3 regions of the Iodobacter sp. CM08 genome follow, and region 3 is predicted to be linked to each of the others. Evidence: predicted binding sites of a transcription regulator. Region 3 holds the regulator's gene; each other region holds the start of a gene.
The links. Region 3 encodes FNR, which switches genes on or off when oxygen is low (the NO sensors DNR and NnrR bind a similar motif). Its sites were predicted from a motif close to TTGATNNNNATCAA; they were not measured.
Positions count from the first base shown of each region.

Region 1: a site for FNR is predicted at 5,617-5,630, ahead of gnd (phosphogluconate dehydrogenase (NAD(+)-dependent, decarboxylating)). Genes of this name have one in related genera too.
Region 2: a site for FNR is predicted at 8,020-8,033, ahead of R6242_RS17595 (hemerythrin domain-containing protein). Genes of this name have one in related genera too.

Region 1 is NZ_JAWQUO010000019.1:25,048-35,097, forward strand. It holds gene R6242_RS12340 (DEAD/DEAH box helicase) at 1-922, shown strand, start outside; gene R6242_RS12345 (M13 family metallopeptidase) at 1,211-3,226, opposite strand; gene R6242_RS12350 (bifunctional helix-turn-helix transcriptional regulator/GNAT family N-acetyltransferase) at 3,387-4,328, shown strand; gene gnd (phosphogluconate dehydrogenase (NAD(+)-dependent, decarboxylating)) at 4,502-5,413, opposite strand; gene R6242_RS12360 (ubiquinone anaerobic biosynthesis protein UbiU) at 5,851-6,849, shown strand; gene R6242_RS12365 (U32 family peptidase) at 7,001-7,876, shown strand; gene ubiT (ubiquinone anaerobic biosynthesis accessory factor UbiT) at 7,873-8,298, shown strand; gene R6242_RS12375 (undecaprenyl-diphosphate phosphatase) at 8,560-9,390, shown strand; gene cyoE (heme o synthase) at 9,480-10,050, opposite strand, start outside.
Region 2 is NZ_JAWQUO010000036.1:1,713-11,762, reverse strand. It holds gene R6242_RS17630 (EAL domain-containing protein) at 1-168, opposite strand, end outside; gene R6242_RS17625 (TIGR01621 family pseudouridine synthase) at 240-914, shown strand; gene R6242_RS17620 (LytR/AlgR family response regulator transcription factor) at 933-1,700, opposite strand; gene R6242_RS17615 (sensor histidine kinase) at 1,669-2,712, opposite strand; gene R6242_RS17610 (YifB family Mg chelatase-like AAA ATPase) at 2,819-4,315, shown strand; gene parE (DNA topoisomerase IV subunit B) at 4,506-6,482, shown strand; gene R6242_RS17600 (M48 family metallopeptidase) at 6,543-7,883, opposite strand; gene R6242_RS17595 (hemerythrin domain-containing protein) at 8,098-8,625, shown strand; gene R6242_RS17590 (NnrS family protein) at 8,622-9,806, shown strand; gene R6242_RS17585 (4'-phosphopantetheinyl transferase family protein) at 9,895-10,050, shown strand, end outside.
Region 3 is NZ_JAWQUO010000006.1:71,431-81,480, forward strand. It holds gene R6242_RS04715 (response regulator) at 1-307, opposite strand, end outside; gene R6242_RS04720 (sulfite exporter TauE/SafE family protein) at 421-1,080, opposite strand; gene hemN (oxygen-independent coproporphyrinogen III oxidase) at 1,085-2,491, opposite strand; gene fnr (fumarate/nitrate reduction transcriptional regulator Fnr) at 2,620-3,369, shown strand; gene R6242_RS04735 (hypothetical protein) at 3,382-4,065, shown strand; gene R6242_RS04740 (ABC transporter permease) at 4,143-4,832, shown strand; gene R6242_RS04745 (hypothetical protein) at 4,829-5,383, shown strand; gene R6242_RS04750 (MlaD family protein) at 5,414-6,373, shown strand; gene R6242_RS04755 (bifunctional riboflavin kinase/FAD synthetase) at 6,521-7,471, shown strand; gene ileS (isoleucine--tRNA ligase) at 7,615-10,050, shown strand, end outside.

The DNA.
Region 1 (10,050 bases), on a different contig from region 3:
GACGGTCTTTGGCGGGGTGGCGATTAATCCGCAAATGATGCAGCTGCGTGGTGGGGCCGATGTGCTGGTGGCAACGCCTGGGCGCTTACTGGATTTAATCGATAAGAACTCGGTTCGGCTCGAGTTCTTTAATACCCTGGTGCTGGATGAGGCCGATCGCTTATTAGATATGGGCTTTGCTGCCGAAATTAACCGCATCTTGGCGCTGTTGCCGGCTAAGCGCCAGAGTCTGTTTTTCTCGGCGACTTTTCCTGACGAAGTAACAGCGCTGGCCGAGGGGATTTTGCATCAGCCTAGCCGCGTGACGATTGAAAACACCGAGATCAACCAGCCGGATATCTTGCAGCGCGCGATCAGCGTCGATGCCCATGCTCGCACAGCGCTACTGGCTCAGCTGATTCAAGACAATGGTGGGCAACGGGTGCTGGTGTTTGTGGCTAGCAAGCAGGGGGCCGAGCTACTTGCAAATCAACTTTACGCCAAAGGCATTAACGCCGCGCCATTTCACGGCGAGTTTAGCCAAGGAAGGCGTAATCAAGTGTTAGCCGAGTTTAAATCAGGCAATTTGCAAGTGGTGGTCGCCACCGATTTGGCAGGCCGAGGTATCGATATCGATGCGCTGGCTTTTGTGGTGAATTACGATCTGCCCAGATCCCCCATTGATTACACCCACCGCATTGGCCGCACTGGCCGCAATGGTGCAAGTGGCTGCGCAATCAGCTTTGTTGCCGCCGCCACTGAAACGCATTTCCGCCTGATAGAAAGCCGCACGCATATTCGCCTTGTTAGAGAAGTGATCGCAGGTTTTGAACCCCTACAAACTAGTGCGTCTGCCGTGCCGAATAGCGGTGGAGTTAAGGGGGTAAGGATGAGTAAAAAAGATAAACTGCGCGCGGCAGCAGCTAGGGAAGAGAAGGATTAAACATGTAGGGTGGGCACGATGTTGTGCCCACATGTAGCCACATCAATCTTCCTGATTATCCCTCTTGCTCAAACAAAGCCATATATGACATGCAGGTCAATGTCCTGTAGGGGCGCTGCTTGCTGCGCCCTTTTCAGCGAGGGCGCAGCAAGCAGCGCCCCTACGCGTTAGCACTATCTCAGGCCAACGACAAAAAATAAGCAAGAGACATAATCAGGTCAATCTTTACCCGTGGGCACAAACACGCGCCCACCCTAAGCAACAAAAGGTTAGTTTTTTAGCCCATCATCACCAAATATTCACCCGTTTATCTTCGCTTCTTAATGCCGCTTTATCGCAAGAAAATGCGGCGGCAAATTCTGGCATATTGGCGGTGGGGGCAAGTACACGGTATTTATCTGGTGAATGCGGATCGGTCAGTATTTGCATACGCAAGGCTTCATTGCGAACATTGTTTCTAAAGCTTTGTGCATTAGCAATAAAGAAGCGTTGCTCCTGCGTTAATCCATCTATTTTTTCCGGCTGTGGTTTGCTCGCCAGCGATTTCTGTAATGCGATAAAGGCAATTTTTAAACCGCCTAAATCGGCGATATTTTCGCCAGCGGTGAGTTTGCCATTGATATGTAATTCATCGATGGGATTAAATTCATCGAATTGCTTAGCAATCTTACTCACTCTAATTGCAAAGTTCTTTTTATCATCGCTGCTCCACCAGCTTTTTAAATTGCCATCGCCATCAAATTGGCTGCCTTCATCATCAAATGCATGGGTTAATTCATGGCCGATGGTGGCACCGGTATTACCATAATTGCTAGCGGTATCTGCCCCTATATGAAACAGCGGCGCTTGCAAAATGCCCGCAGGGAACACAATCTCATTCATGCTTGGGTTGTAATAAGCATTGACGGTAGAAGGCGTCATTCCCCATTCATTTCTATCAATTTCTTTACCTAATTTGGCAAGCTGGCGTTTGAATTCAAATTCATGGCCGTGTTTAATATTGCTCACATAAGATTCTTTACTGATTTGCAAAGTACTGTAATCTCGCCAAGTATCTGGATAAGCAATTTTAACGGCGATTTTATCCAGTTTTTTTAAAGCTTGCTGCTTGGTGGCATAACTCATCCAGTCCAGCGTTTTAATTTGCTCAGCCATAGCATATTTAATATTGCTGACCATATCTAAAGCTTCGGCTTTGGCTGCTGGGCTGAAGTATTCAGCGACATAAAGCTCACCTAATGCCTCACCTAAATTTTGATCTACACTTTTTAATACCCGCTTCCAGCGCGGCCTTAATTCTTTTGCCCCAGATAAGGTTTTACTATAAAAATCAAAATCTGCATTTACAAAAGCTGAGGAAAGATATTTAGCTCGGTTATGGACTAGATGCCAGCGCAAATAAACCTTCCAGTCATCCAAAGATACGGTGTTAATAATATGGTTAATATGTTTAAAGAATTTAGGCTGGGCAATATTCATATCATGCGGCACAGCAATGCTTAATTCTTCAAAGTAATCGCGCCATGCCAGGTTGGGGCTGAGTTTTTGCAAGCCTTTTGCGCTGAGCAGATGATAAGTCGCCTCAGGATCGCGCTGCTCTACCTTCGTCATTGAAGCATGGGCAAGGCCAGTTTCTAAACGAAGAATACGAATAGCATTTTTTTCAGCCTGCTGAGGCTTATCCCCCAGTAGGACAAATACCTGAACCAAGTGGGCTTTATATTGCTGGCGGATGGTTTTATTTTTACTATCCGTTTTTAAATAATAATCTCGGTCTGGCAGGCCCAAACCGCCCTGCGATAAATCGACAATATAGCGCAGAGAGTTCTTTGCATCTTGATTGATATTAAAATCAAATAAGGGATTAATGCCCTCGCTATGCAATTGGGCGATGGTGCGAATTAAATCTTGCCTTGTTTTGATTGCCGCAATTTGGCTTAGCCGCTCAGCCAGCGGCTGAGCACCAGCCGCCTCTATTGCCGTCTCGTCCATTCCGCTTAAATAAAATGCACCTACTTTATCCGCCACTGGATTGGGGCTGGTGGATTGTGCAGCCTTCTCAATAATCTTTTTAAGCGCATCCAGATTTTTTTCAGCCACCTCGTCATACGCCCCATAGCTTGCTCGGTCTGCCGGAATGGGATGCTCGGCCAGCCATTTACCATTGGCAAATTGATAAAAATTGCTGCATGGATCGGCCGCTCTATCCATTGTTGCGGCTTCTAACACCAAACTATTAGCGTGGCTTAAAGCCGATCCAGCAATAAATAAAGCCGTAATGGCGGTGCGAATTGGATTGGGCATGGCGAGTCTTTGAGTGGATGGTTTGGCTTTGAATCTACGCAGTTATGCTTTTAAAATATATTGGGGTAAGCGAGATGTAAAAAAATGCAGCATTAAGTAATGCTTGCCAAGTGATTGAGTCCTCAATATAGTTGTAAAAAACAACTATATTGAGATTGGCATGAATTCAAGAGCGCTAAGGGCCGTATCGCGGGATATTGTTCGTGAATTAGGTGTGTTTGCTAAAAAATGTGGAAAGGTCGATCTCAGCCCCGTTGAGGCGCATATTTTGATTGAGCTGGAAAGCGCTAGCTTCACAAGTTTGCAATTGGTCGAGCGCTTGCGCATTGATAAATCCAACGCCAGCCGAGTTTTACAAACAATGCTAGAGCAGGGTTTGATTGAGTGGCAGGCGCATCTCAGTGATAAAAGAAGTAAGCAGGCCGTGCTAACCCTGATGGGTAAAGAGCTATTACAGGCGGTGCATGGGCAATATGATGGCGAAATTAATCAGGTTTTACAGCAGCTAAGCCACGCCGAGCAGCAGGCTTTGGAGGCGGGTTTAGTTTTGTATCGGCAAGCTTTAGTCAAAGCCCGTGCCCAGCAAGGCTATCAAATCCGCCGAATGTTAGAGGCGGATAATCAGGGCGTAGCGGCGGTGATTCGCCAAGTATCGGCAGAGCACGGCTTGAGCGCGGCTCAGGGTTATGGCGTGGCAGACCCGTATTTGGATCAACTTTATCCATGCTATCAGCAGGCAGGCGCTGCTTATTGGGTAATTCAAAAGGATGCTGGTGAGCTACTTGGTGGTGCAGGTATTGCTCCGCTAGCGGGCGCTGTGGGATCAGTATGCGAGTTACAAAAGATGTATTTATTAAGCAGTAGCCGAGGCTTAGGTTTTGGCCAACGTTTGCTTAATATTGCCTGTGATTTTGCAAAGCAGGCGGGGTATCAGCAGTGCTATCTGGAAACCACGGCCAGCTTACCGGCAGCGCTCGCCCTGTATAAAAAAATGGGCTTTAGGCAAATTGCTGAGGCTATGGGCGACACCGGCCATCACTCGTGCGAGATTTTTATGCTGAAGGATTTATGGGAACCTCGAAAAACCCATCTGGTCTCATAATACTGCGTTGCGCATTAAAAAAACCTCCTTACATATCAACGCATATGCAGCGTCGATTTTTTTAATACGCGCCTTGTCTTATTTAGAAATATAGGCTTTTCGAGGCCCCCATGTAAAAAACAAAACCCCGCCTTTTAAAAAGACGGGGTTTATTTTTAGTGCCTTAAAGCCGTTTACTTCTTAGCTACATGGTGGCCGCCAAAGGCATTGCGCATCATGGATAGCAATTTAGCCACGTAATCGCCTTTACCTTGGGTGGTGTAGCGCTGGAATAGCGACGCTGCGATCACTGGAGCAGGAACGCCTAGCTCTACGGCTTCTAGTACAGTCCAACGGCCTTCGCCAGAATCGGGTACGAAAGGTTGGATGTCTTCTAGCTTGGTGTCGTTTTTTAGGGTGTCGGCGGTTAAGTCGAGCAACCATGAGCGAATCACCGAGCCATGACGCCATGTTTCAGCTACTGCAGCTAAATCAAGATTCAGCTCTTTTTTAGCTTCTAAGAGGGCAAAGCCTTCGGCAAAGGCTTGCATCATGCCGTATTCAATCCCGTTGTGAACCATCTTCACATAGTGGCCGCTGCCAGCCGGGCCTGCGTGAATCCAGCCACGATCGGAAGCCGGAGCCAAGATTTTGACGAAAGGTTCAGCCATCGCAAACGCGTCTTTTTCACCGCCAATCATGATGGTGTAGCCGTTAGCTAAGCCCCATACGCCGCCTGATACACCCGCATCCATAAACTTAAAGCCTTTGGCATTGAGTTCTTTAGCGTGGCGTTGCGAATCTTTATACATGGCGTTTGCGCCATCAATAATCAAATCACCTGGAGCTAATAATGAAGTTAGCTCACCAAACATGGTTTCGCTGATTTCACCAGCAGGCAACATCATCCACACCACGCGTGGGCTTGGCAATTCGGCAATCAGGCTGGCTACGGAGTCAAAACTGCGGATATTGGCGTGTTCAGCGGCAAGTTGGGTGCGCGTTTCAGCACTTACATCAAAGCCAAATACGGTGGCACCACCAGCGGCAAGGCGGCGAGTCATATTTGCGCCCATTTTACCGAGACCAATCATTGCAATTTGCATTTTGAGCATCCTTGTTTGTTCGTTTTCTCTTGCTTGGCTTGTGCCCAAGCGGGAATGTCATGCAGCATGAACCTTAGTCGCATGTCTGCCAATTGGGAATTATGGCACTATGCCTTGTGCGTAGTGGGAAGCAAATGCCTACAAAATGCGGTAAACGCCCTTTCTTACTATTTTTTAGCAATTTTGGGCTTATTTCAGAGAAATTGATCTCGATTAAAGCAGAATATGTTGCGATGCAGTATGATGAATAAGTGTCATAAAGCGTGTGGGCTTTGTGGCATGGTCGCTCTGTGTGTGGGTTGATTAAGGCGTGCGGTGCTGCTTTTTGCAGACGCACGCTTTTTTCTGCGCGTTATTCTGGCGTTTGTTTGATATAGCTTAAAAGGCACGGTGTCAGATGTATTTAAGCTCCCCATGTTTATCATTCGGGGGTGCTTATGGCCCTGCCACAACTTGTTTGCCCCGCTGGCAGCCTGCCCGCCTTAAAAACCGCGATCGACCAAGGGGCTGATGCGGTTTATTTGGGTTTTAAAAACGCCACCAATGCCAGAAACTTTGCTGGCCTTAATTTTAGCGATGCTCAACTGACGGAAGGCGTGCGCTACGCCCACGCTAAATGCCGTGAAGTGCTGATCGCGATTAATACCTATGCCCAGCCGGGGCGAGTTGCCGAGTGGCGCACATCGGTGGATAAGGCGGCTGATTTAGGCGCAGATGCCGTTATTTTGGCTGACTTAGGGCTGTTGGAATACGCTCACCGCACCCATCCCCATTTGCATCTGCATTTATCGGTGCAAGGCTCTGCCACTAATTTTGAAGCCATTAATTTAGCCCATGAATGCTTTGGCGTGCGCCGCGCCGTGCTGCCGCGCGTACTGACGCTGCCGCAAGTTGAATATGTGATTAAAAATACAGTGGTAGAGATTGAAGTGTTTGGCTTTGGCAGCCTCTGCGTGATGGCTGAGGGCCGCTGCATTTTATCGAGCTATGTAACGGGGCAATCCCCCAATACCCACGGTGTGTGCTCCCCAGCCAGCTTTGTTCGCTGGGAAAACCACGGTGATCGTATGGATGCGCGTTTGAATGGTGTATTGATTGATCGCTTTGAAGCGGGCGAGCCTGCGGGCTATCCAACCCTTTGTAAGGGGCGTTTTGAGGTGGCAGGGGATACCTATTACGCCATGGAAGAGCCAACCAGCTTGAATACGCTAGCTATCCTGCCGGAGCTAATGCGAATGGGTGTAGCGGCGATCAAGGTAGAAGGCCGCCAGCGCAGCCCATCTTATGTTGGGGAGGTAACCAAGACCTTGCGTATGGCTATTGATGCCAGCGCTGACCCTCGTTATTCAGTTAAACCTGCGTGGCAGGCGGCTTTAGATAAGGTATCAGAAGGGCATCAGCAAACGCTGGGCGCTTATGATCGGCCGTGGCGTTGATGCTTAATTATCACTCCAATACTGGCGCAAAAAAATGCTAAGCCTGAATGACAGAAACAAGCGTAATAGTGTTTAGTTTTCTCTGTAGAACGCTGTGCTCTTTGTGTTTGCTGTGCTTAAAGATTTAGTAATATTCTATTAACAGGTATTTATGAAACTCTCCCTCGGTCCCATCCTTTATTACTGGCCTAAGCAGCAGGTGTTAGATTTTTATGCCGAGGCACTGACTTGGCCTGTGGATGTGATTTATCTGGGCGAGGTAGTTTGCTCGCGTCGGCATGAGCTACGCAGTGCAGATTGGCTTGAGCTGGCTAAAACCTTGCGGGCAGCGGGTAAAGAGGTGGTGATTTCTTCGCAAGCCTTGCTGGAATCGGCCAGTGATTTATCTAGCTTAAAAAAGCTAGCCGAAGCGGGGGGGTGTATCGAGGCCAATGACTTGGGCGCGGTTAAAGTGGCCCGTGATTTGGGGATTCCCTTTGTGGCTGGGCCACATCTGAATATTTATAACGGTGTAGCACTAGATTGGTTTGCCACTCAAGGCGCAATACGCTGGCTGCCTTCCTTAGAAAGTAGCCAAGCCGATATTGCTGCCATTTTGGCGGAAAAAACCACCGCCATTGAAACCGAAGTCTTTACTCACGGCTATTTGCCGCTGGCATTTTCAGCGCGCTGCTTTACCGCACGCTATTACGGGCTAAATAAAGATGCCTGTGAGTTTCGCTGCCTAGATCATGCTGATGGGCAGTTGGTAGCTACGCGTGAAGGCCAAGGTTTTTTACGGCTGAACGGCATTCAAACCCAATCATCCGCCTGCCAAGCGCTGTATGCCGAGCTGCCACAAATGGCCGAGATGGGCATCGATATCCTGCGCATCAGCCCCCAAGCCACAGGCACGAGCGAGCTGGTGGCAGCCTATGCCCAAAAATGCAGTTATCCCAAGGCTATCCACGACTTTTCAACAGCTTATCCACAGGGGATTGTGAATGGTTATTGGCATGGAGAAGCAGGTATTAAGGAATGTATATGAAACGCTTACGTCAATTTATCTTATTAAAGCTACCAGAAGCGCCTCTTGCCATTGCTTTGGCGAGCAGTTTGAATCTGGTCAAAAGCAAGCTCTGGCCAGAGGAAGATTTTATATGGCTGGCTGGGCGAAATATTCGCTTAGAAGTGCTGGATATTGGTCGAGGCCTGACGCTGTCTTTTCAAAATGGCGGCTTTAAGCGCGGGACCGGCACAGCAGACGTAAGCTTTAGTGCCAGCCTTGCTGATTATTTGGTGCTGGCCCGACGCTTAGAAGACCCCGATACGCTGTTTTTTCAGCGCCGCTTAAGTATTGAGGGCGATACCGAGCTGGGGCTCACGCTAAAAAACTTGATGGACGCGACTGATTTTGAGCCGCTCCTAGCGTGGTTACCCAGCAGATTGCGTGCACATTTGCCGGTTTGATTGCCGTGTAGGACGGGTGAAACCCACGTATTTATTCAACATCACTCGCGGGTTTCACCCGTCCTACGAATGGCATAGTGCTTAAGTTGATAGGATTGGGCTGAAGTGGGGTGTTAGCTAGCTTATATTTGAGCGAGAGCGTTCTCTGCAAATATTTGAGCTATTCAATGTAAATCCTTGCAATAAATATCATATCTTAATCAGTTGATAAGATTGCAAGGATATAATGCGATTCTTTTCAGGCTATTGGGCAGAGTATCAATGGATATCGTATTGCTGTTTAAGTCGCTCATTATGGGCATGGTTGAAGGTATTACGGAGTTTCTGCCTATTTCTAGTACTGGGCATTTGATTCTAACCGGTGATTTGCTCAATTTTATGAGCAAAGAAAAGCGTGACGTGTATGAAATATTTATTCAACTAGGCGCTATGCTGGCGGTAGTCTGGGAATATCGTGCAAAACTAACACAAACACTAACCGGCGCCGCTAAGCCAGGTGGAGAGCGTAATTTGCTGCTGGCGGTGGTGGTTGCATTTATTCCTGCTGCTATTTTAGGGCTGTTATTTAGCAAAACCATTAAAGCGCATTTATTTCAGCCAGTGCCGGTGGCGATGGCGTTTATTGTTGGCGGGATCATTATTCTTTGGGCTGAAAAACGTCAAGCTAACAAAGTGCCGGTGGTTGAGTCGGTAGACGATTTAAGCCTAAAAGATGCACTTAAAGTAGGTCTTTGCCAGTGCCTTGCTTTAATTCCGGGGACTAGCCGCTCTGGTGCCACCATTATTGGCGGGATGTTTCTTGGCATTTCTCGCAAGGCGGCAACCGAGTTTTCATTCTTTTTGGGGATTCCAACGCTGGGTGCGGCATCCATTTATAGCCTGCTAAAACATCGCCACGAGTTGGATATTGGCGATAGCGGTGTATTTGCTGTGGGTTTTATTGCCTCGTTTATCTTCGCTTTTATTGCTATTCGTGCGCTGATTAAATTTATTTCTACTCATACCTTTGTTGGCTTTGCCTATTACCGAATTGCCTTTGGCCTTATCGTATTAGCCACCGCGTATAGCGGCCTTGTGAGTTGGACGGTTTAATTTAGGTACGGCATGCCGTGAGTAGCGTGGGCACGTTTTTGTGCCCACGCGGATGCGCCAATCTTCTTAGGCATGCCGTGCCCCTACATTTAAGCCAGCAACACCATCAACCAATGATCTAGCAATAAAGCCGCAAATAAATACGCCAAATATTTAATCGAATACTTAAATAATTCGCGGGCAATTAGATCGCCTTCGGCTTCTTTCTCTTCCTGCCATAGCTTAAATGCGCGTGATAAAAAGCCGGTATTAAGAATGACGATGCTAATGCCGTAAAGCCAACTGCTCATTCCAATGGCTAATGGCAGGGCGGTGACAGCGGCGAGGATAGCGGCGTAGAGCAAAATAGATAAACGAGTAAATGCCAAGCCGTGGGTAATGGGCAGCATAGGCAAGCCCGCTTTGGCGTAGTCATTGCGGCGGTAGATGGCCAGTGCCCAGAAATGCGGCGGGGTCCAAGTGTAAATAATCAGAAATAACACCATCGCTTCAGCTGGCACACTGCCCGTAACCGCTGCCCAGCCTAAAATCGGTGGCATGGCCCCAGATGCACCGCCAATCACAATATTTTGCGGCGTAGCACCTTTAAGCAGACGGGTGTAAATCACTGCATAGCCAAAGAAAGTGGCCAGCGTTAGCCACATGGTCAGCATATTTACC
Region 2 (10,050 bases), on a different contig from region 3:
AAATGCACGACTACTACGCAACATGGCTTGCTCAACCACATCGGTAAGATAAGTCTGCAACTCTTCTTTTGCCTGCTCCCTAGCCAGCCACGCAGCAAACAACGTCACCGTTATGCAGGCTAGGATAGAGATTAGAATAGCCTGCCAAAATAGTTTTTTTTTGAGCATATATTTATGCTTACGCCCTATATTAATTTGCTATCTCAACAACCTTACACTAAATTAGATTATGCTTATATATGAGTAACTTTGTTGTTTACGATCACCCAGACTTTTTAGTGGCGATTAAGCCAGCTGGCTTATCTTTTCACAAAGAAGAGGATGAGTTGGGCTTTGTTGAGGTATTACGCCAAACACTAGGCGGAATGCCACTTTGGCCCGTGCATCGGCTCGATAAACTCACCTCTGGTTTACTGCTTTTTGCCAAAAGTGCTGCAGCCGCTCGCTACTTTGGAACCGCCTTTGCCGAGCATCGTATTCATAAATATTACCTAGCCATCTCTGACAAAAAACCATCCAAAAAACAAGGTTGGGTCAAGGGTGCAATGGAAAAAGGCAGGGGAGGCTCTTGGCGCTTAAGTCGTGATGGTGAGTTAAAAGCGGCCACACAATTTTTTAGTTATGGAGATATGCAAACGGGCCAACGATTGTTTGTACTTAGACCACTCAGTGGTCGCACTCATCAATTACGCGTTGCCCTGAAAAGCTTGGGCAGCCCTATTTTGGGCGATGAGCGCTATGGCGGCACACCAGCAGATCGTGGCTATTTACACGCTTGGGCTTTAGATTTTGATTATCAAGGAGAACAGCAGCGAATTTTACTGGCTCCAGAATCAGGATCTGCCTTTCAAGGGCTAGAAGCGCAACTCGCCACCATCGACTCGCCTTGGGATTTACCTTGGCCAAGCAAGTGACTCTAGCAAACGGTGCTTTTAACGGCCTTCGCTTTCTAATTTTTTAAGTTCTTTAATCACGTGCTGCTGCCTACGGCTCACTGCCAAGCGCTCTGGTAAATCGCGTAAAATCACTTGCCAGTGTGCTTCGCTGCCGCCTATGGCGGATTTTTCAAAGCCAGACATCATATCGCGCGCCACCAAGCAATTACGGTGTATGCGTACAAAGTGATTGCCAAACTCTTCTTCTAATCGGGTCAGAGAATCTTCCAGCAAATACTCACGATCCCTTGTGCGCAGCGTGATGTATTTTTGCTCAGCTTTAAGATAATAAGCATCAGAAACAGGGATTAAATGCACTCGGCCCCGTTCTGTAACGCTGAAATGGCTGCGAGCATGGCTAGCAGGCTCGGCTTGAACTCGAGCAGAACGCATATCCTGTACCCGCTTCAAAGCAGAAAGTAGCCGTTCCTTACGGATAGGCTTTAATAAGTAATCCACGGCACGCACTTCAAAGGCGGCAACGCCGTACTCTTCAAATGCGGTAGCAAAAATAACCGCAGGAGGGTGCGAGAAATGGCTTAGCTCTCTGGCCAGCTCAATACCACTCATTTGTGGCATTTGAATATCCACAATCACCGCATCTGCATCGGCTTCTGCCAGCGCGGCAAGGGCTGCCATGCCACTAGTAGCGGTGCCTACAACATCGTGCGGGCATTCATCAGCCACATCAGCCAACACATCTTGTAACCTGCGCAAGGCAGGGATTTCGTCATCAACAAGGAAAAGGCGCAATGGTGTTCCCATGGGGAATCTCCCGGTAAGGCAAGACAATATGTATTTGATAATAGTCGTTATTCGCGTAAGTGCTTAAATTGGCTTCAGCATCAAAGTGAAGCAATAAGCGCTGGCGGATATTGTCTAGCGCCATGCCATTGCCTCGATGCTGGCTTACCGTACCTACGGGTGGTAACGCATTTTTAATGACTAGATGCACTTGCGTATCTTTCTGATAAATTCGAACCTGAACTGGGCTTGGTTCCAATATAGGTTCTACGCCGTAATAAATTGCATTTTCTAACAAGGGCTGCAATAGCAAAGGGGGCAGGGCGGCCATCAAGGGCGCATCGCTGATATCCCATTCCACCTTCAACCTATCGCCTAAGCGCACGGCTTCAATATTTAAATAACGCCGAGCAATTTCAAGTTCACACTTCAAACTAGCCAGCTGCTGCTTATCCACCATCACCACTCTGAATAAATCAGCCAAGTCTTCTAGCACTTGCTCTGCCCGCCGTGGCTCACGACGAATCAATGACAACACCGCATTTAAGCTATTAAAAAAGAAATGTGGCCGGATCCTTGCTTGCAGCGCCGCCAATCTTGCTTCAGTGAGCCTTGGTGACAAAGATTTCCAGCGCAAACGCATGTAAAGCATTAAAGACACTACCAACATCATGGTAAACAGCAGCGCAGGAAGCAAGCCAGTCTGAGGTAGCAGCAAAGAAGTAAGTACTTTTCTTTGCCCGTACACCAGCAACATCGCCAGCAAATTAACCAAGACAATGCCAGTCCGGAAAGAAAGCGGCTTTAAGTAAGGCGCCGCTAAGGCCAAGCCTAATAAAGTACCTAATAGCGGCAGCTCCACCCACATTGCCGCCTCACCCAGCCTTAATGGCCACTCTTCCCAACGTGATAGACCCAATAATACGTAAGCCAACATCCCCAAATGCACCACGACTAAAATACGCAAAATAACGCCAAAATTACGAAAATCTGGCAAAGGGACGGGCTCTTCGCTTAATTGCTCTAGCAGCATACGGTTCATCCATGGGATACATCTGCGGTGTAAACGCCGATGATCTGTCTCAGAAACATCTGAAAACAGAGCCTACACTATAAGGATCTTATTACGGGCTTGCTGAATGTCACTCGCCATTATCCATAGCCGCGCCATGATTGGTATTGAAGCGAGTGCCGTGCTGGTAGAAATCCACTTGGCAAACGGTTTACCGGCTTTTAACTTGGTAGGCTTACCCGATTTAGAAGTCAAAGAAAGCCGTGAACGGGTTCGGGCGGCCCTCGCCGTGTGCGGTTTTGAATTTCCCAACCAACGTATCACAGTCAATCTGGCCCCTGCCGATTTACCTAAATCATCAGGCCTCTTTGACTTACCCATTGCCATAGGCATTTTGGCAGCAAGTGGTCAGCTTCCTTTAGAGCAGCTTAATCATTTTGAATTCGCTGGCGAGTTAGGGCTATCGGGTGAACTACGCTCTATTCGTGGTGCGCTAGGTATGGCTTGGGCTGCCCAAGCGGCAAATAGAACGCTTATTTTACCCGCCGCCAGCGCCGCAGAAGCCGCCTTACTCAGCAGCGCCAGCGTGCTTTCGGCGACTCATCTGATGCAAGTTTGCCGTCATTTACTAGGCAGTGATCCACTGCCTATCGCCCAGCCACTGGCGATAGAAGCGCCACCAGCCATGCTCGATTTAAGCGAGGTAAAAGGGCAGCAACAGGCCAAACGCGCACTAGAAATTGCCGCAGCAGGTAGGCACAGCCTGCTCTTAATTGGCCCTCCCGGCACAGGAAAATCCATGCTGGCGCAGCGTTTGCCTAGCTTGCTTCCCAAGATGAATGAGCTGGAAGCGCTAGAAGCCGCCAGAATTCAATCACTAGGTAGAGAGCGTCTAGATGCCAGCCGCTTTGGAGTTCGCGCTTACCGAGCGCCCCATCACACCGCATCTGCGGTGGCTTTAGTGGGCGGAGGAAGTGTGCCGCAGCCAGGCGAAATCTCCTTAGCCCATCACGGCGTATTATTTTTAGATGAATTACCCGAGTTTGATCGTAAGGTGTTAGAGGTTTTACGCGAGCCACTAGAAAGCCAAAAAATTCATATTGCTCGTGCCGCGCATTCAACCATCTTCCCTGCCGATTTCCAATTGATCGCCGCCATGAATCCCTGCCCATGCGGCTTTTTGGGCCACCCAAAGAAAGCCTGCCGCTGCACGCCCGATCAAGTTGCCCGCTACCGAAGCAAATTATCCGGCCCCTTTATGGATAGAATTGACCTAGTGATCGAAGTGCCATTATTACCAGAAAGTACGCTGCTGGCCGCGGCCACAGGGGAATTATCCAGCGTAGTAAGGCAACGTGTGGCAGCGGCTCACCTCAAACAAGAAGCGCGGCAACAAACGCCCAATGCGCGGCTTAGCGGCAAATTACTAGAACAACATTGCCCCTTAAACAACGAGGCCCGAGGCCTACTGCAAACCGCGATCCAAAAACTATCGCTCTCCGCCCGCGCCACCCACCGCGTGTTGAAAGTAGCCAGAACCATTGCCGATCTAGCCGGAGAAGACGGCATTAGCACCAGCCATATTGCCGAAGCAATTCAATATCGGCGAGGCTTGGGCGGGTGATGAAGGATAGGTAATGTAGGGTGGGCCCCCGTGTCCACGTATTTATTTGCATGATTTTTAACCATCGCCCGCGTGGGCACGATAAAGCCTTGTGCCCACCCTAGATTTTTTATATCTAGCCTTGTGGTAGTTAATTTTGTCTCAGCTTGCTAGACTCCGAGGCACTTTAGTAATCGGTTTCACGTGAAACATGGCAACTCCTAAATACGACGAATCCTCCGTTAAGGTCTTAAAGGGCCTTGATCCTGTCCGGCACCGCCCGGGTATGTACACTCGCACCGATAACCCACTGCACATCTGCCAAGAAGTCATCGACAACGCGGCCGATGAGGCTTTGGGCGGCTACGCCACCAAAATTGATGTGGTGCTGTATCGCAATCAAAGCGTGCGCGTTTCTGACAATGGCCGTGGCATTCCGGTTGGAATACACCCAGAAGAAGGCGTACCAACAGTGCAGGTGGTGTTTACCCAGCTGCACGCTGGCGGTAAGTTCGATAAAAAAGACGGCGGTGCTTATGCGTTTTCTGGCGGCTTGCATGGCGTTGGCGTATCAGTCACCAATGCGCTATCCACGCGTTTAGAGGTTGAAGTCAAACGCGATGGTCAGTTGCACCGCTTAGTATTTGGTAGCGGCGATGTGATTGAGCCGCTAGTGGTGCTAGGCAGCTGCGCTAAAAAAGACAGTGGAACCAGCGTTTATGTTGAGCCTGATCCTAAATACTTTGATTCGCCGCTGATTCCGCAAGCAGATTTAGAACATCAGCTCAAATCCAAGGCCGTGCTCTTGCCTGGCCTTGTGGTCAATCTAGCTATTGAGCAAGCCAATGGCGAAATGATCAATAAGAGCTGGTGCTACCCTGATGGCTTAACCGGTTATTTATCTGAAAAAGTAGCGGGTTACACCCAGCTCATCCCTATTTTTGAGGGTGAGAAATATATCGAGCAGGTTGACGATACCTTTTCGCTAGGTGAAGGTTGCGCTTGGGCGCTAACTTGGACCGATGAAGGCCCTGTTAACCGCGAATCTTACGTTAATCTGATCACCACGCCTTCCGGCGGCACCCATGAGTCAGGCTTACGTGATGGCGTGTTTCAGGCGGTTAAAACCTTTATTGAATTTCACAGCCTGCTGCCTAAGGGCGTAAAAGTACTGCCAGAAGACTTATTTGGCCGCTGCTCGTTTGTGCTATCTGCCAAAATTCTAGACCCACAGTTTCAAGGCCAAACTAAAGATAAGCTAACCAGCCGTGATGGCTTAAAGCTGGTTTCTACCGTGGTGCGCTCACCATTTGAAATTTGGCTAAATCAACACGTTGATCTAGCTAAAAAACTAGCTGAGCTGTGCATCCGTGCAGCGCAAGCGCGGCAAAAAAACTCGCAAAAAGTAGAAAAGAAAAAATCCTCTGGCGTGGCGGTTTTACCCGGCAAGCTTACCGATTGCGCATCGGATGAAACCGAGCGCTGCGAGTTATTTTTAGTTGAGGGTGATTCGGCGGGGGGCTCAGCCAAGCAAGGCCGTGATAAGGATTTTCAAGCCATTCTGCCGCTGCGCGGTAAGGTGCTGAATACTTGGGAAGTCGATCGCGACCAGATTTTTGCCAATAATGAAGTACACGATATGGCGGTTGCCATTGGGGTTGATCCGCATACGCTAGGGGATAGCAAGGCGGATTTATCTGGCCTGCGCTACGGAAAAATCATCATCATGTCGGATGCGGACGTAGATGGCAGCCATATTCAGGTGCTGCTACTCACGCTGTTTTATCGCCATTTTCCGCAGCTGATTGCAGCGGGGCATATTCATGTGGCCCAGCCACCGTTATACCGTGTAGACGTGGCTGGCAGTGGCAAGGCCAAGCCACCGCGTAAATTTTATGCGCTAGATGAGGGCGAGTTAACGGCTATTTTAGACAAGCTTCGCGTCGAAAAAGTGCGTGAAAATGCATGGAGCATTAGCCGCTTTAAAGGGCTTGGTGAAATGAATGCCGAGCAATTATTCGACACCACCATGAACCCTGATACCCGCCGCATGCTGCGCGTGGGCATTAACGACGATGTAGCGCTCAATACCCGTGAGCTGATGCATATGCTGATGGGCAAGACCGAGGCCAGCAGCCGCAAAGCTTGGCTAGAGGCGCGTGGTAATGAAGCTGAAGCAGATATTTAAATAGCTTTAAGTATAAAAGAAGGGCCGCTAAACAATATGTCTAGTGGCCCTTTTTTATGCTTACTTAAGCTTGCGGAATAGCTTGCCTAACAATGTTGAATCTTCTGTGTGCTCTGTATCATTTTCATCAGGAATAAGTTCGCAATGATCTGGCAGCGCATCAGCGTTAACCTTGCCAGCAACAAGGCAGCTCCAGCTAATCTGGCCATTCTCATTGGCCGATGGGCTCAGAATAATTTTCTTATCCTGATGCGGCGCATTCAATGTCACCGTTACTTCAACGGATTCGGAATCCAGTTCAACATCTTTAACAATGCCATTAGCTGGTTTTTTAAAGCCCAAAGCTTCTAAATCAGCAGGAGCATATTCATTTTCTGCGTAGAACTGACCAACTAAATTTGCCGCAGTATGGCCAGCAGCATAAGCTTGGCTTAACTCAACACGGGTTTTAGCATTCAGTGCTTTAGTTTGATATGTGCTATAGGCAGAAATAGAGATCGGTACCAGAATCAGCAGCAGATAAAGATAAACTACCATCGCTCCGATCAGACCAAAACCGGTATTGGGGATGGTGGCAGAAATCAGCCAAGCAAAAATATTGCGCCGTGGAAATACGGTTTCTTCGCCTTTTTCAATTCGCGCCACGCGCTTGCACAGCCATGGATAATCAGCAGTCAGCTCATTAACCGCCATCCAGAAGCCATCGGTATCCTTAGTCTGAGCGATATAGGCTTGGGTATTCAGTGTTTTCCAACGGGTGCTCCCCGCAGCGAGTACTGCCAACGCATGTACTGCGCTTTGCTTATTACTGCTGCAAGCTAAGCCATACTGATCACAGCTGTATTCTCTGGCCCGCGAATAAGCCGTGCCTAGCAGAGGAATCCACGTTGCAAACACCAGCCACCAGTGATGAACCAGATGCTTTTGTGCAATATGACCTAATTCATGGCCGATATAAAAGTTAAGCGCTTCAGGATCATCCTGCAATGCATCCACAATATCGCTTAATAAAACCACGTAATAACGGCGTAAAAAACGTGTTGCAAAGGCATTTAAAGCACCATTGCCGGTCATTAAATAAAACTCTGGCAACTTGCTTACACCGGTAATCTGGCAGCAGGCTACAAAGCGATCATGTAAATCTGGGAATTGCTCTGCGGTAACGCGTACGCCATTACCCCGCACATAAGAAATAAAATATGAAAAACCAAATAAGCCGATGAGATACAGCACCAGCATAATGATCCAGATAATTCCCAAAGTAGCGATGGTTAGCCCTAGCCAACACAAGCCAGAAATCAGCGCCATAATTATAAACAGCCGCTGCTCATTCGCATAAGGCTTGATATTTGCTCGCTGGATTGCATTGCCCTGCAGCGGTACTGCGCCCTGCTCTTCCATAATGCCTCAATGTGTATTTTTACAAGGCGGTGATTATAGCTTGTAAACGTGCATGTACTTACTTGAATCTTGTACTTGTCAATTAACTACATAAGTATTTCTACCAACATACGTAAGATTGTAAATTATTAATAATTTGCCGTGGATCAACAGAATTTCAGCTTTACTCAAGTAGAATCCGACTAAATTAGTCGGGAATTATTAGGAGCTACAGATGATGTTGTTTTCATCCGAATCGGTCACATTTGAAACACCCATTGCCATGCTGACCGCCTGTCATGACAGGGTGCGTCAGTACGCGGCTCTAACACACAAGCTTGCTCTGCACCTGCTTAAAAACGGCGCAGATGCCAAAGCTCAAGAGGCAGCAGCAAGCATCCTGCGTTATTTTGATATCGCAGCCCCCTTGCACCACGATGACGAAGATCTCGATTTATTCCCACTATTAAGCCAGCACGGCCAACCAGAGCTGCAAGCCATCATTGCGGCCACCAGCGCCGAACACGCCACGCTAGGCCTGCTCTGGCAAGAAGTACGACGCTATTTAGTACCGCTAGCGGCTAGCAAGGGCGGGGTATTACCACTGGCTTTAGCAGAGGACTTTGCTAATCGCTACTCAGCCCATGCCCAGCTAGAAGAAACAGCCATCTACCCCTATGCCGCACAATTACTCGATACGGCCACCTTGGCAACCATGGGCCAGAAAATGGCAAACCGACGTATGCAAGGTACTGAAAAATGAAAACCTTCCTTAGTGCCCCACATCGCATCGGCTTTTTTAGCGGCACGCTTTTACTGATCCTCAGCCTTGCTTGGTGGGCTAGCGAGATGCTACTCAGAGCCAAGGGCAGCACGCTGGCAAGCAGCATTGCGCCGATTTTTTTACACGGCTATCTGATGCTGTATGGTTTTTTTCCGCTGTTTATGTTGGGCTTTATTTATACGGCAGGACCAAAGTGGCTAAACGTTGCCAGCCCAAGCGCACCGCTGTATGTGCCAATTATCTTGGGCTACGCCCTAGGCAGCGCCTTGCTGATTGCAGCGCTGGCATGGCCCTCATTGCTAATCTTAGGCATTGCGCTACATTTCCTTAGCTGGGGAGCCGCCTGCTGGGTATGGTTTAGCCGAATCTTAGCCAGCCATGCCACAGATCGCAGCCATGCCATCGCTATTGCCCTTGCCTTTGGCTTAGGTTGGCTAGGGCAAGGATTTGCGCTGTTTTGGGCGGCATTTTCCTCGACCAATAGCTGGCTCAGCATGGTAGAAATCGGCCTGTGGGGATTCTTATTACCGGTTTTTTTAACCGTAAGCCATAGAATGCTGCCGTTTTTCTCCGCCAACGCGCTCGCTAATTACACCGCTTGGCGGCCGCGCTGGCTGCTTAACGCCATGCTTGCGCTGGCTTGGGCCCATGCAGCGTTTAAGCTGGCTGGGCATAATAGTATTGGTGTGGATACGCTGTTTGCAGGCCTGCTGCTTTATACCAGCTGGCGCTGGCGGCTATTTGCATCGCTGCAAAACCGCTTATTAGCTATGCTGCATCTGGCGTTTGCTTGGGCAGGCATCGCCATGCTGCTCTACACCGTGCAAGACGCTGCCGCCTTAGCCGGCTGGGCTATTTTAGGATTTGCTCCGCTACATGCACTGACCATTGGCTTTTTTGGCACCATGCTGCTGGGCTTTGCTACCCGAGTCAGCCTTGGCCACGCCGGCCTGCCACTACTTCTTAGCCGCATGGCTTGGACGCTCTACTGCCTACTCCACGGTGTTACTCTGGCCCGTGTCCTTGCCGATATTATTGGCCAATGGCAAACACCGCTGCTCTGCACTGCAGCCTTAGGTGCTTTAGCCGCTTTTCTTATCTGGGGCAGCCGCTTTATGCCAGTCTATTTAAAGCCAAGGGCGGATGGCAAGGCAGGTTAATCGGCTAACGATAGGGCGCAGCGCAAAGCGCTCTATAAATTTCCAGCAAAGCGCTTATCATAAGCAGCCTACCATCTCGAGTTTTAGCATGCTGCACGCCGAAGTCCTGCTTACCCTCATTCACTCAGTTGATCTCGTCGCCAGTAACTCCCTATCGGCGAGTAGCCAAGCTAAGCTCGCCACCATCCATTCCCCCTTGCGCGCTCAGCAATTTATTTTGGGCCGGATGATGTTGGCCAAAGCA
Region 3 (10,050 bases):
GAACAAAGGCCGCAGCCCCCAATTGTCGAACACGTTCACGAGCCTTGACCTGAATATCGGCGGAAACCACCACCACATAGCTATTCAGCCCCTCTTTTTGCATTGCCTCTAGTACCGCATAGCCATCAAGTAGCGGCATGGTTAAATCTAAAAACATCACATCTGCTTTGCCTGCTCGATACGCTGTTAGTGCTTCAATACCATTGCATGCTTGTGTAATTTCAACATCCCAATTTTTAGGCAAGGCTTTTATTAGCATTTTTCTGGCCATAGCAGAATCATCAACAACCAAAATAGGGATAGGCATCTTTTTAAAAGTTCCTTTTAATCAGAAACAACAACTGCAAAAACGCAATATAAAATTATTTTTATTTTTTTATACGTGGATTGGCGCTGAGAAAAACGAAGCCCTGCAACGCGTTAAAATAAATACTGGAAAATCCTAAAAAAGCCAAGAAAAATTAAACTTCCACCAAAAAAATAGCGCAAATAGGGGCGCCGTAATAAGGTGCGCAGTGGCTCTATAAAGGCCGACATCAGCAATAAATTAGGTAGCGTACCAAGGCCAAACGACAACATAATTAAACCACCATGCCAAGGGCTTGCGCTGGCTAAGGCATTTAGCGACGCCGTATAGACCAAGCCACAGGGTAGCCACCCCCATAATGCCCCCACGATTAAAGTATCTGACCAGCGTTTAACCGGCAAAAACAGCCGCATATACGGCTGTATTTTACCCCATAAAGGCCGACCTGCTTTCTCTAAATACAGGATCAATATTGACCATCCTGCCATATACGCGCCGAGCAAAATCAGTAATAAATTTGCAGCAACAAACAAGACACCTTTAACGCCTTGCAAGGAAAGCAAGCTAGACAAGGAGCCTAGCCCGCCCACCAACATGCCAATCAGGCAATAGCCCAAAATACGCCCTAGATTAAACCCTAGGTGGTAATGCCAACGTCGCCCTGCAGGTAGTTGTAAGCTAAATGCCGTAACTACCCCACCGCACATCCCAACACAATGCCCGCCCCCTAAAAGACCCGCTAAAAACAATGCAAAAAGGTCAAACTCAAGCATTTATTTATATCAACTTTGAATATCGCCCCGCAGGTGCCGCATGGCGTAAATAACGATCAAAAATCATCGCAATAGAGCGAACTAGAAAACGCCCCCGAGGAGAAACCACAATGGAATCATCCAACACGGCAATTAAACCATCCTCTTGATACGGTAAAAGCAGCATTAATTCTTCTGCAAAATAACTTTTAAAATCAATAAAATAGGACAGCTCCAACGGTTGGAAACTCAATTCAAACTGGCACATTAATGATTGAATCACCGCAGCGCGGAGCAAATCATCGTGCGTTACGCTTAATCCACGTTCAACAGGTAAGCGATTTTGATCTAATGCAGCGTAATAAGTCGTTAAGTCCTTAACATTTTGCGAATAACAACGCCCTACTTTGCCAATTGCTGATACCCCAAAAGCCATCAAATCGCAATCTGCATGGGTGGAATACCCCTGAAAATTACGATGCAACGCGCCACGACGCTGCGCAATCGCTAGTGCATCATTAGGTAAAGCAAAGTGATCCATGCCGATATAAACATAACCTGCGGCGAGCAGCTGCTTAACACTACTTTGTAAGATATCTAGTTTACCCTCTGCGGTGGGTAGCTGCCCAGCATCAATGCGCCGCTGGGGTTTAAATCGCTCTGGCAAGTGGGCGTAGCTATATAGCGCGATGCGATCTGGCAGGAGAGTGAGCACCCTTTCTATTGTCTGATACATCGTCATTTGGCTTTGATGCGGCAAACCATAAATCAAATCAATGCTGACTGATTTAAAACCATTAGCACGGGCGGCATCAATCACCGCGCGTGTTTCTTCCTCCGATTGCACTCGATTAACTGCTTGCTGCACCGCCAAATTAAAATCTTGAATCCCTACACTCATCCGATTAAAACCAATTTTACCCAATAAAGCCACGGTGGTTGCATTCACTTTACGTGGGTCTATTTCTATGGAGAATTCACCATCGGCTTTTAAATCAAAATGACTGCGAATCCCCTCCATTAAACGGGTCAGTTGCACATCACTCAGAAATGTGGGCGTCCCCCCCCCAAAATGCAGCTGTGAGGCACGCCCACGATTCGTTAATAATGCCGCCTGCATTTGCACTTCTTTCAGTAGATAATCTAGGTATTGATCCGCCTTACCTTGATCCTTGGTAATGACTTTATTACAGGCGCAGTAGTAGCAAATCGTATTGCAAAAAGGCAGATGAAAATACAGAGATAAAGGTTTAATCACAGTACCTGGTTGTTGCTGACGAACACTCTCCTCATAGCGTTGAGCATCCATTGCAACAAATCGGTCCGCAGTGGGGTAGGATGTATACCTTGGCCCCTTGCCGCTATGCTGACTAATTAGATCTCGGTCAAAATCAAGTGACTGTAATACAGTAGCATTATCCTGAAATAACATGTTTCATCCTTATGAACGTATGCGTGCAGCTTGCCCATATTCATTTTCCATAACCTTGATCGATATCAACACAGTCGCGACAAAATCCGTGCAACTGGTGATAACGAGTACATAGATTGAATGATCCCATGAACACGACACCCCACATTCCAGTTCGCGACCTAAGTCTTAAACATCTTCGCCAAAGCTGTGTGAACTGTAGCTTGCGGGAACTATGCCTACCCATTGGGCTGTCTGCTGATGAAATGCATGAACTGGACACCTTGATCACGCAATCCAAACCCATCAAACGGGGTGAAGCGCTGTACCGTGCGGGTGAGCCTTTTCGCTCTCTATTTGCGATTCGCTTGGGCTTTTTTAAAGCCAGCGTTATTTCAGAAGACGGCCGCGAACAAGTCACTGGGTTTCATATGACGGGCGAATTAATGGGTATGGATGCGGTGAGTGCAGACCAGCATACTTGCGATGCCATTGCCTTAGAAGATAGCGAAGTCTGTGAGCTGCCCTTTACCGACATGGAAGAACTCAGCCGCCGCATTCCCGCCTTACAACATCACTTCTACAAATTGATGAGCCGCGAAATCGTTCGCGATCATGGGGTTATGCTTTTACTTGGCAATATGAAGGCTGAAGAGCGTATTGCCGCGTTTTTACTTAATTTGTCGCAGCGTTTTGCAATCCGTGGCTACTCGGCCAGCAGCTTTCATTTACGTATGACCCGTGAAGAAATCGGCAGTTATTTAGGCCTTAAACTTGAAACGGTGAGCCGCTCCTTATCTAAATTCCAAGAAAATGGTTTAATTAAGGTACAAAACCGTTTGATTGAAATCATTGATGCTCCCGCACTCAAACAATTAATTAACAACTGCCAACAATAAGCCACCATGCCTATGACTCCATCTGGACCAGTCCTCTTTCTGGCCCCTGCGGCCATTTTGGAGTCTTTGCAATCTAGGCTAAATACCGTGCCAGTGCCGCAGCTTATGCTGCTCCCCATTGGCATGCAGTCACAAATCCCCACGCTACCCACTGACGGGCTGCTACTTACGGCAGGCCATGCGAGCGTTGAACACTATTTATCCAGTGCTCATTGGGCCCATTCACAAAAATGGCAACATATTGACCTTGCCTTAGTTGGCGAGCCTCAATGCGCCGCTCAATTGGGCTGGATGCTAGCCGCCAGTGGCGAGCCTACAGCCCTCGCTTACGCAGCCCCCTTACTAGATGCCCTTGCTCCCGCAGGATCAGCAAATTGGCTGCACGCCGGAGGGCCTGGCGCGGCAAGCTTTTTAGCCCTTTTGCAAAACATCATGCTGCAGCCACTGATTGAAAGCTGGAAAGTCATTTTCCCCAATGGCAAGCCATCACCCAAGGCTGATTTAAGCAAGCTGGCTGAATTACAAACTACGCAATGGCAAGCCCTCTATCCACTCTGCCAGCAATACTTAGCCCTCAGCCAAGGGCGAGTCCACCACGCTTTTCACCCTCAACTTAATCCGTTTCAGCTACCGACACATATCGAACCTGCCGCCGCATTAGCTCAGTTTTTGATACAGTTCTTTCAAAAATCTTAATAGCGCAAATACATTAACTGAGCAAGATAAGCCTGCTTTTCTATACTCACACTTCCTCTTATTACATCTTGCCACGCATGTTGTCTGCCCTAATCAAAGCACGGCCTAAAGCGGCCATGTATCGCGTGCTGCTACGCCAATTGTATTTCTCTGGCGTTCAATCTCTTGGCGTAAGTTGCTTAGCGGGCGCGGCCATTGGCGCGGTGGTCGTTACCTTGGTACAAGGCAACTTTGGCCAAAGTGGTATTAAGGCGATGAATGTACTGATGATCAGCGCCATGCAAGAGGCAGGCCCCCTGATGGTGGGGCTCATTTTTACGGCGCGTAGCGCATCGGCCATGGCCACAGAATTATCCACCATGAAAGTACACGGCGAATTACGCACCCTAGAGCGGGTCGGCATCTCCGTTTGGGGGTATTTAATCCAGCCGCGCATTATTGCCGCAGGATTAAGCTGCGTGCTGTTATTTTGCTACTTTATGGCTGCAGCCCTGTTAAGTGGCGCGCTGATTACCCCTCAATCGGGGGTGCTTGCAGAAATCAGGCAAAGCTTAAGCCACCTTTCCCTCAGCACCGCCGTGACGGGGCTAGGAAAAAGCCTGTTATTTGGCGTCATCACCAGCATGTCGGCCTGTTTACTTGGCCTAAGTGCCGCATCTGCAAGTACAGAGATTGCCAGGCTCTCTTCACGGGCAGTTTTACTCAGTATTCTTGCGATTCTAACGCTAGATGCCGCGCTAGCCCTACTATTAAGCTCACTCAAATGAGCAACGCTCCCCAGCGCCTGCTACTCCTTTGCAAACATAGCGGGGAGCGGAATTTAGCTTTAGATCAGGCCTGCTATTTACTGCGTAAATACTTAAAACGTCCATGGGGCTTGCTTGCTTTAAGTGGGGGGCTATTAAGCAACATCAATGTACTTGAAAACCTCTGGCTTATCCCGTCTTGGCAGAACAACCAAAGTAGCACCGAAATACTTACAAACTTGCAATCCATCCTCAGCCAACTCAATATTAATGAGCAAAACGCAGCAAAGCTCTTGGCTGCAAGGCCCGCAAACTTAAGTAACACCGAAACCAGAGTCGCGCTGCTACTACGGGCTCTACTGCTAAGCCCAGAGATATTGCTGATTGATCACGATTGGTTTTTAGGCTTAAAACAAGTAGATAGAGACCTTTATCAGCGCGCCCTACCCCTGCTGGCACACTGCGATTGGTGGGTATTCAGCGATGATATTGAAGCCCCCAGTAATGATGCGGCTTGGAGCACACAAGACGCTTTGATATTTTTGGCAGAACAAATACCTAGCAGCAGCTAAATCCGTTTAATGATGGATAAATCATACGCAATGAGCAACACCACAATAAGCACTTTTTTACAGCAAGATAAACGCTGGCAAGTCGGCTTATTTATAAGCGGTGGTCTACTGCTTGCTGGTCTGCTGCTGTATATATTGATTCGAACACTAGGCTGGTTTGAACCCAGCTATTCCCTTGTTTTTTACACCCAAAGTGCTGAATCGCTGCTTGTTGGCATGCCAATCCGTCTGTCTGGACTTCCTATCGGCAATGTCACCGAAATCACGCTAGAAGAAGACGCACATGTGCAGGTAAAAATAAAAATAAAAACTGAATATCAACGCTGGATTAAACCAGACTCAAATGCCGCCCTGATGGCCGAAGGGCTGTTTGGTGATCATTTTATTCAAATAACGGCCAGCAAAAAAACCACCCCGCCCTTGAGCGACGGCGCAATGATTACTTTTATTCCCGCAAGCAACATGAGCGATTTTGTTCCTCAATTAAAAGAGCGGCTATTCCCTTTATTGGAAGAGATGCAAAGTCTGGCAACACATTTAAAATCGCCCGACGGGCAACTGAACCACACGCTAAGCGAAGCGCAGCAACTGATGCATGAATTACGCAGCACGCGTCAGCAAATCGATAAGCTACTGATTGCCAGCACAGGGCTAGCAGAGAAAAAACTGCCCGCCAGCCTAGCCCACCTCAACACCACGCTGATCGAATTTAAAAACCTTGCACAAAGTGCCGATACACAGCTCTTTGCTAGCACACAAAAACTGCAAACCACCCTAAGCAAATTTGAACAAACCGGCGAACATGCAAATGCCAGCCTGCAAGAGATGCGCTTATTACTCCAAGAAACCAGGCCAAGCTTACACAAGCTATTACAAGACTCCGACCTTCTGATTCGTAATGGCAATACCACCATTAGCAATATGCACGAGCACTGGCCATTTAGCGGCGAGAGCAAACCCGCCTCCATGCCTGAAACACTACCCCCATAGTGCCAATTTTGAATAAACACAGCCGGTTTCCCCTCGCCTGCCAAGCAAAAAACAGCAAAATATCAGCCATATTCACAAGCGAACTGACAAAACGTCCGCCAGCCGCTACAATTTACGGCTTCGTAAAGTCCGCCTAAGCGCTTAAGCATGCATGTTTTCAGAAGCGTTTCCGACGCGCATCTTCCCCCTACTGCAATTACCATCGGTAATTTTGATGGTTTGCACGCGGGCCACGAAGCAATGTTGTCCGAATTAAAATCGGTTGCCCGTCAGCACGGGCTAAAAACCTGCGTGCTCACTTTTGAGCCGCACCCGCGTGAGTTTTTTACGCCAGATGCGGCCCCCGCTCGCCTCACCAGCCTGCGCGAGAAGCTAGAGCTATTAAAAAGCCACCATATTGACTATGTGATAGTGCAGCGTTTTAACCGTGCATTTTCATCCTTAAGTGCGCTGGATTTTAGAGATCAAATCCTCGCAAAAGGTTTAAATGCTCGGCATGTGATTGTGGGCGACGATTTTTGTTTTGGCGCCAAACGCGCGGGTGATTTTGCCCTACTACAAGCCAGCCCAGATTTTAGCGCCTGTAGCTTGGCCACCGTTGCCGATCAAGGCACGCGTATTTCTTCTACCGCCGTGCGCAATGCGCTGGCAGCGGGAAATATGGATTTAGCCGCTGGCTATTTGGGCCGCCCCTATTCCATTGCGGGCCGCGTAGTGGATGGCGATAAAATTGGCCGCACCTTGGGCTTTCCAACCGCCAACATTCAAATCAAACACAATCGCCCGCCTTTGTTTGGCATTTTTGTGGTTGAAGTGCATGGGCTAGAAAAGCCCTATCAAGGCGTGGCAAGCCTAGGCTTTAGGCCAACCATTCATGGTGGCGATGCCTACCCAAAATTAGAAGCGCATTTATTTGATTTTAAACGCGAGATTTATCGCCAACATCTACGTGTAGACTTCCTGCATAAATTGCGCGATGAAGAAAAATATATCGATTTGCCCACCCTAGTGAAACAAATCGAAAAAGACTGCCAAAATGCCCGCGACTGGTTTGCTGATCATCACGAGGCTGGGCTGAAAAATCTAAAAGTTCTGTAGACACAGAGAAAAAATGAGACCACAGAGCAGACTGAGAACATCTTGAAACGGGAAGTTTCTCTCCTGACTGCTGTGAACTAAGTGATCCCCAAGCCTACAGACCTTTTTAAAAGCACTTAACTAAATACCATTGAGAGATAAACATGTCAGACAAACCAGCCAATAAATACCCAGTTAACTTACTTGATACGCCATTTCCTATGCGTGGCGACTTGGCCAAGCGCGAACCGGGCTTTTTAAAAGACTGGCAAGACAACAAGCTATACCAAGCGATTCGGGCCAAAGCCAAAGAGCAAAACCGCCCTAAATTTATTTTGCACGATGGCCCACCTTACGCTAACGGCGACATTCATATTGGCCATGCGGTTAATAAAGTTTTAAAAGACATCATTATCAAAGCCAAGACTTTAGACGGTTTTGACGCGCCTTATGTGCCTGGCTGGGATTGTCACGGCTTGCCGATTGAGCATCAGATCGAAAAAATCGTTAAATTTGATAAGCAAGCGCTGGCGGCCAATCCTGATATCTTTGCGCGCGTGCAAGACTACCGCAAAGCCAATGGACTAGATCCAAAAGAAACCCGCCTGCCCGCAGCGTTTACCCGCGAGCTGTGCCGTGAATACGCCGCCACCCAGATTGAGCGCCAAAAGGCTGACTTTATCCGCTTGGGTGTACTAGGTGATTGGAACAACCCCTATTTGACTATGGATTTTAAAACCGAGGCCGATATCGTTCGCACCTTGGGTAAAGTCCACGCTAATGGCTACCTGCTGCGCGGCCAAAAGCCGGTGCATTGGTGCGTAGACTGTGCATCCGCACTGGCCGAAGCAGAAGTGGAATACGAAGATAAAATCTCACCAGCGATCGACGTTGGCTTTCGCGTTATCGACAGCGCGGCCCTATCCAAGGCATTCGGTGGTGTAAGCATTGGCGACACGCCTGCTTTTGCACTGATCTGGACCACCACACCTTGGACGCTACCTGCCAACCAAGCCGTATCGGTCCACCCAGATTTTATTTACGATCTGATCGCTACGCCAAAAGGCCTGCTGATCTTAGCGCGTGATTTAGCCGAGACGACCATCAAGCGCTACGACATCGAAACCACCGAAGTGATCGCGCAAGCCAAAGGCTCGGCACTTGAATTTTTACAATTACAACACCCATTCCTTGACCGTGTTGTGCCAATTATCTGCGGCGACCATGTCACCACCGAAGCAGGGACTGGCCTTGTGCATACCGCCCCTGCCCATGGCTTAGAAGACTACGTAATTGGCACCAAATACAAGCTAGCCACCGACAATCCTGTTGGCAATGATGGCCGTTTTTATAGCAATATCGAGCTACTGGGTGGCAAAAGCGTTTGGGAAGCCAACCCAATGGTGCTGGCTATTTTAGAGGAACGCGGCGCGCTGTTTGCTAGCAAAAAACTAGAACACAGCTACCCGCATTGCTGGCGTCATAAAACCCCAATTATTTTCCGCGCCACCAGCCAATGGTTTATTGGCATGGAAACCGCAGGCAATAACGGCCAAACGCTGCGCGCCCAAGCCAATACCGCAGTGGACTCCACCGAGTTCTTCCCTGCTTGGGGCCGCGCGCGCTTAGAATCCATGATTAAAAATCGCCCAGACTGGTGCGTATCGCGCCAGCGTAACTGGGGCGTGCCGATGACTTTCTTTGTACACAAAGAAACGGGCGAGCTACACCCCAACTCCGGCGAACTGCTTGAAATCGTGGCCAAGCGTATTGAGCAGGAAGGCATTGAAGCCTGGTTTAAGCTCGACGCTGAAGAGTTACTTGGCAAGGATGCGGTTTACTACGACAAGCTCAAAGACACCCTTGATGTATGGTTTGACTCTGGCTCGACCCATTACGCGGTACTAAAACAAAGGGAAGAGCTGACTTGGCCTGCTGATTTGTACTTGGAAGGCTCAGACCAACACCGTGGCTGGTTCCAATCATCCTTGCTCACAGGCTGCGCTACCGAAGGTCGTGCACCTTACAAGCAATTGCTAACCCACGGCTTTGTGGTGGATGGCAAGGGCATGAAGATGTCTAAGTCCAAAGGTAATGTGATTGCGCCGCAAACGGTGATTAATCAGCTGGGTGCAGATATGCTGCGCCTATGGGCGGCTTCCACCGATTACTCGGGTGAGCTGACCATTTCTGACGAGATTTTGAAGCGTACCGCCGATTCTTATCGCCGTATCCGTAATACGCTGCGCTTCTTACTGGCCAATATTTCTGACTTTGATGCAAGCCATGTCTTACCCGCAGACGAGCTATTGCAGCTGGATCGCTATGCCTTGGTTGAGCTGGCTGCATTCCAGCAAAAAATCACCGCGCTTTACGATAAGTACGAGTTCCACCTGGCCGTGCAAGAAATCCATGCGTATTGCTCAGAAGGCTTAGGCTCTTTCTACTTAGACATTATCAAAGATCGGCTCTACACCATGGCTGCGGATAGCCAAGGCCGCCGCTCAGCACAAACTGCGCTGTGGCATATCAGCCAAGCTTTGGTACGCTTGCTTGCGCCGATTCTCTCCTTTACTGCGCATGAAGCATGGAGCGCGCTC